DNA from 2 places in the Promicromonospora aerolata genome. Region 1 is predicted to be linked to the other one. Evidence: riboswitches for the same ligand, from Rfam matches in the RefSeq annotation. Region 1 holds a riboswitch; the other holds the start of a gene.
The links. A riboswitch is a leader RNA that binds a small molecule or an ion and turns the genes downstream of it on or off. The one in region 1 is predicted to bind glycine.
Positions count from the first base shown of each region.

Region 1 (3,202 bases):
GGGGGCGCCCGTGCATCTCGCTGCGGGCGATGTCGTGCTGATCCCTGCCGGTCACCTCCACTCGTGCAATCCGGTCGGTGGTACCTGGACGTACCAGATGATGCTCTTCGAACCGCAATGGATCCGTGAGCGGGCGTGGCCGCACAGGGCCGGGCCTGAGCTCCAGGATGGCGAGCGTCCCAAGCGCTCGACCGATCGAAGGCCCGATGGATCAGTTCCTTGCTGTCGCTCTTGCCCATTTCCTCGCTGTGCTCATACCGGGCATCGGCTTCTTCCTGATCGTCCGCACCGCAACGGCCCACGGAAGGCGCGCCGCCAGCGCTGTATGCGTGGGAATCGCGACGGCGAACGGAGCGCTCATCGCCGCTGCATTCGGCGGACTCTCGTTGATCGGGGACCCGACGGTGCTGGCATGGATCGAGCTCGCCGGTGGAGCCTTCCTGATGTGGATGGGCATCGCCTTCTGGCGTGCGAGCGTCTCGTCCACCGTCGATGCCGGTGGATCCTCTGGGCGCGTGGCCTGGGGGAGGAACTTCGGCATGGGGCTGGCGTCCGGACTGCTGAATCCGAAGAACCCGTGGATCACCCGGGTGGCGGCGGTCGTCGTGACGATCCTCGGGATCGCGTTCTTCGGGATCGGGATCGGGATCGGGATCGGGATCGTCTCGTCGCGGGTGACCTGTTCACGTTCGAGTCACATATTCGCCGCTGAGGTGGCGGATGCGGATACACGAGAACATTTAATACTTCGAGGTGAATCGCCTGTAGGCGCTGTCATCGACTTCGATTCCCTTCCTTTAAATCGAGTGTGCACCCTCGCAAAACCGATCTGCTACCATGCTCACTGAAATATGCACAATTGAACATCCCTGTAGCGTGGCGGGAGAGTTCACCTGATCCATCAGGTGGCGCCGTAGGAGCAACACCTCCCCAGGAACCTCTCAGGCACCCGTACCGCCACGACAAGGAACTCTGGAGAGCAGCCAGGCTTCGCGCCTGACTCACCGACGGGGCAAGCCGACCATGTGTCGGCACAAACTCTCAGGTCACATACAGAGCGGGGAGGAACTCATCGTGCCGGCATCTGTCGGCCTGGCTTTGGAGTTCCCATGATCTGCTCACAACCCTCTAGGGCTGACGCTCGCGTCAGCAGCCCAGATAGTTCCCCGGGTGTGCTCGACGGATCGTCAACGCAGACGATCGTCGCCAAGAAGATGAACTCGGCTGTCTTCCCCTGTCATCAGGAGTGCTCATGACGCTGAGCGCACTGGACCTGTTCTCCATCGGGATCGGGCCGTCGTCGTCCCACACGGTCGGACCGATGCGCGCGGCCCGCGTGTTCGTCGACGCGCTACGGTCCCAGGACGTACTGGGCAAGGTTGTGCGCGTGCAGGCCGAGCTGTTCGGCTCCCTGGGCGCCACAGGTCACGGGCACGGCTCGGACGAGGCCGTGATCCTGGGCCTGCTGGGAGAGACGCCCGAGGCCGTCGACACTGCCACCGTCGGCACTCGGGCAAGGCAGGTCTGCGCGGACGGACTGCTGCTGCTCGGTGGAGAGCACCAGATCGGCTTCTCACGCAGCGACGACCTGATCCTGCACAGACGACGGAGCCTGCCGGAGCACCCCAACGGCATGACCTTCCGCGCCTTCGACCGGCACGGCGGTACGGTCCATGAGTCGACGCACTTCTCGGTCGGCGGTGGGTTCGTGGTGGGCCAGGACGCGATGGCGCAACGACGCATCACCGCTGGCGTGACCCGTCTCCCGTTTCCGTTCTCCTCCGGCGCTGAACTGCTGCGGCACTGCTCCCAGGAACAGCTGAGCATCGCCGAGATCATGCTGGCGAACGAGCTGGTGTGGCGGTCTGAGGAGCAGCTGCGTAGCGAGCTGCTGCGCATCTGGGCGGCGATGAAGGAGTGCGTCCACAACGGGTGCACCAGTCAGGAGCAGATGCTCCCCGGAGCATTGAACGTGCCGCGCCGTGCCCCGCTGCTTCAGACGAAGCTGTCGGCCGAGACCGGCTCGAGCGACCCCATCGGCGCCATGGACTGGGTCACCCTCTTCGCGCTGGCGGTGAACGAGGAGAACGCCGCCGGCGGACGCGTCGTGACCGCTCCCACGAACGGTGCGGCGGGCGTCGTCCCGGCAGTACTGCACTATTACGACCGGTTCATCCCGGACGCCAGCGACGACGGAGTGGTGACGTTCCTTCTCACCGCCGCAGCCATCGGCATCCTCATCAAGGAGAACGCGTCGATCTCAGGTGCAGAAGTCGGGTGCCAGGGCGAGATCGGCTCGGCCTGCTCGATGGCCGCTGCCGGACTGTGTGCCGTCATGGGTGGGACACCCGAACAGGTCGAGAACGCCGCCGAGATCGGGATCGAGCACAACCTGGGGCTCACCTGCGACCCGATCGGTGGACTCGTGCAGATCCCCTGCATCGAGCGCAACGCCATCGCGAGTACCAAGGCCATCAACGCGGCGCGCATCGCCCTGCACGGAGACGGCAACCACCGGGTCTCCCTCGACCAGGCGATCAAGACCATGCGCGACACGGGTGCCGACATGAAACTGAGAGCGTTATTCAGCTGGCCAGTCGGTAGAACTCCAGGTTGACGATCACGTGGATGACGGTTGGGAGTTCGCTCAGGCGTCCGCGGTAGCCGGTGGCGAGGGTCTTCCACTGCTTGAGCAGTCCGATGGCTCGTTCGACCGGGGCGCGGAAGCTGGCTACGGCGCGGTTGAACGCGATGTCTTCGGGTGTGCGCTCGACATCCTTCGGCTTCTTCAACGGGGTCCAGTCGGTGTGCCGGCTGTAGGCGCTGTCGCCGAAGACGGCCAGCTGCGGGTTGTGGTCGGTGGCGGCACGGATCTGGTAGCCCCACCCCACCAGGTCCAGGGCCACCGAGTCGTGGCGGCGGCCGGGCACGGGGTCTGAGACGTCGGTCAGGGTGCCGTCGGGCCGGGCCGCGACCTGCACGTTGAGTGCCTGCTTGCGGTGCTTGCCGTTGAAGTTCTCCTTCCCGGTCGCGGTGCGGTTGCCGGTCGGGACCGGGGTCCCGTCGATTAGGACGACGCCGGAGGCGAGAGCGTCGGTCAGGCGGGCGCGGTCCATCATCGTGACCATGCCCAGGATCGGTAGCAGGTAGCGGTAGATCCGCGAGACCGTGGACTGGGAGACGCCGTGCAGGTCTGCGGTGA
Region 1 is NZ_JBHUHF010000001.1:2,545,300-2,548,501, reverse strand. It holds partial or broken gene ACFSL2_RS11480 (AraC family ligand binding domain-containing protein) at 1-127, shown strand, start outside; gene ACFSL2_RS11475 (LysE family translocator) at 207-848, shown strand; glycine riboswitch at 871-967, shown strand; glycine riboswitch at 971-1,058, shown strand; gene ACFSL2_RS11470 (L-serine ammonia-lyase) at 1,253-2,617, shown strand; gene ACFSL2_RS11465 (transposase family protein) at 2,586-3,202, opposite strand, start outside.

Region 2 (3,202 bases), 1.3 Mb from region 1:
ACGGCTGCGGGCTGGCCCAACGAGACCGGCTCGTCCTGCACGGTGTCCTCGACGACCGTCAGCGCCGGTGCTTCTTCCTGTGCCCGGCGGATCCGGCCGCGGATCACGGTGAAGAGCGCGTTGCCGCCGATCACGATCACCACGATGTTCGAAGCGGCGGACGGCCAGACGCCGTTCGCCGCGGCCACGGTCATCAAGATGGTGGCCGCCAGCACGTTGGTGCCCTGGAACGCGAAGGAATCGGCGCTCCAGCGACCCCGGCTGACCATGGCATAGGCCACGAGCCCGGCGAGCGCGCCGAACCAGCCGAGGACGGTGACGACCATCATGAGGGTCATGGCAATACTCCTGGGAAAAAGACGGATCGAAACGATTCGAGGATGCGGTGGAGACCGAGAGCCGGAATCCATGTGGGGGTGTGGGCATCTGGTCGGAGGAGCTCGGTCCGACCGCCGCCAAGATCAAGCATGAGGCCTGATCGCGTTCAGCACAATCGAATGTTTGTGACTCCGGGATGTAGCATTGCTACATGCCAACCGACCCGCGCAGACTCGCCTTCCTTCTTGCCGTGCATCGTGCCGGCGGAGTGCTCGCAGCGGCTGATCTACTGCATGTGACGCCGTCCGCAGTCTCGCAGCAGATCGCCCGTCTGGAGGCCGAGGAGGGTATCGACGTCCTGGATCGAGGGCCGCGCGGAGTAACCCTCACGCCGGCCGGCCGGGTGCTCGCCGACGCGGCCGAGAGCATCGAGGCGGAGCTGGTCCAGGCGCGCCAGGCCGTTGCCGCGTTGGGCGGTGAACTCACCGGACGGGTTTCGGTCGGCTCGATCCAGACCGCCATCCGAACGGTCGTCGCGCCGATGCTCGTCTCGCTCGCCGAGCGGCACCCGCACATCGAGGTGGACGTGCAGGAGTATGACCCACCGGAGGCGACCCGTCGCCTGCGCGCCGGCGACCTGGACGCCATCGTGCTCGAGCGGGACGTCGAGGTCGACGCCCCGGCCCCGCGCGGCGCCCACGACGTGCCGCTGCTCGACGAACCGTGGCGCATCGTGGTTCCCACGAGCCTGCCCGAGCCGGAACGCATCGACGACCTCGCCGGACTCGTGTGGGTGGGGCCGCAAGCCGGCTCCGCCGCGGACCGCGCGGTCGGTCGCCTGGCCGCCCAGCTCGGTACCGCCTTCGACATGCGGCACGCCTACAACGACTTCGACACCGCGATCTCGCTCGTCGCGGCCGGCCAGGGCATCGCGATGCTGCCCGCGCTGGCCCTGCAGCAGGACGTGCCCGACGGCGTCGCCGTGGTGGCGCTGGCCGGTCTCGGCTCGCGGCGCATGGTGGTGCGCCACCGGCAGAACCGGCACGAGCCGGGGCCGGCGGTGCGGGCGGTCGTGGACGAGATGGTGGCGGCGGCTCGCGACATCGACCTGGGGTAGCGCTCGCTTCCGGGCTCCCTTTCCGGTGCGGGTGCCCACGCCGCTACGATGTGGGCATAACTGAAGATCTTCAACGGTCCCGGGGCTCGAGGAGCTCGACCACCGGGGCCGTGCCGCCAGAACCGTGACGGGAGAGTCCGGCCGGGCGCGCACCACCGCCGTCGGCGGAGCGCCTCCGGAGCACCGGCGCCGAAGGAGCAATTTCCTCCCCGGGAATCTCTCAGGCCCCCGTACCGTCACAGTGAGGCAACTCTGGAAAGCGAGCAGTCGCGGCCGGGCAACCGGCCGTGGAGGCTCCACCGACGGTGCAAGTCGGCGCGTCCCGCGCCTCCCCGGACGTCCGGGGAGGTCACGACGGACCGGCAAAACTCTCAGGTAGACGTACGCCCCCGCGCGGGCACGGCGTCCGATGACAGAGCGGGGAGGGACCGCAGTCGTCCCCACGCCCTCGGACAGCCAGGAGCCCGCCGTGAGCACGCCCCACAATCCCGACGTCTTTGCCGACCGGCACCTCGGCCCCCGCGGCCGCGAGGTCGCCACCATGCTCGACCAGCTCGGCATCGACACCATGGACACGCTCGTCGACCGGGCCGTCCCCCAGGCGATCCGCAGCCAGAAGCCGTTGAGCCTGCCCGCCGCACGCACCGAGCCCGAGGTGCTGGCCCACCTGCGCGAGCTCGCCGGCAAGAACCAGGTCAAGACGCAGATGATCGGCCAGGGCTTCTACGGCACGCACACGCCCGCCGTCATCCGCCGCAACGTGCTCGAGTCGCCCGCCTGGTACACGGCCTACACGCCGTACCAGCCGGAGATCAGCCAGGGCCGGCTCGAGGCGCTCCTCAACTTCCAGACCGCCGTCGAGGACCTCACCGGTCTCGAGATCGCGAACGCCTCCCTGCTCGACGAGGCCAGCGCCGTCGCCGAGGCGGTCGCCCTGATGTGGCGCGGGTCGAAGGCCACGGAGGGGTACGTCGTCCTGGACGCCGACCTGTTCGGGCAGTCGCTCGCGGTCGCTCGTGGCCGCGCCGAGGCGATCGGCCTCCCGGTCGTGGTGGCCGACCTGAGCAACGGCCTCCAGGCAGGCCTCCCCGCAGAACTGCCCGCCGGCCCCATGGTCGGTCTCGTGGTGCAGCAGGCCGGGGCGTCGGGTCGCGTGCTCGATGCGCGCGGCGTGATCGCCGAGGCCAAGCAGGCGGGTGCGCTCGTCACGGTGGCCACCGATCTGCTCGCCCTGACGCTCCTGGTCAGCCCCGGCGAGCTCGGTGCCGACATCTCCGTGGGCTCCGCGCAGCGCTTCGGCGTCCCGCTCTTCTACGGTGGCCCGCATGCCGCCTACATGGCGGTCCGGAAGGGTCTGGAACGCCAGCTGCCCGGCCGCCTCGTCGGCGTCTCGGTCGACGTCGACGGAGCCTCCGGCTACCGCCTCGCCCTGGCCACCCGGGAGCAGCACATCCGGCGCGAGAAGGCCACGAGCAACATCTGCACGGCTCAGGCGCTGCTGGCCATCGTCGCCAGCATGTACGCGGTCTACCACGGTCCCGAGGGCCTCAAGGCGATAGCCCAGCGCGTCCACACCCACGCGACCACCCTGGCCGAATCACTGCGCGCGGCAGGCGTCGAGATCGAGCACGACACCTTCTTCGACACGATCCGCCTGAACGTTCCCGGCAAGGCGAAGGATGCAGCAGCCGCGGCAGCCGAGGCGGGCTACAACCTCTTCGTCCCGGACGCCGACCACGTCCAGATCAGCCTCGACGAGACCACCAC
Region 2 is NZ_JBHUHF010000001.1:3,868,745-3,871,946, reverse strand. It holds gene ACFSL2_RS17225 (hypothetical protein) at 1-338, opposite strand, end outside; gene ACFSL2_RS17220 (LysR family transcriptional regulator) at 530-1,435, shown strand; glycine riboswitch at 1,554-1,681, shown strand; gene gcvP (aminomethyl-transferring glycine dehydrogenase) at 1,845-3,202, shown strand, end outside.
Region 2: linked by a shared signal. The riboswitch ahead of gcvP (aminomethyl-transferring glycine dehydrogenase) and the one ahead of ACFSL2_RS11470 (L-serine ammonia-lyase) in region 1 are both predicted to bind glycine.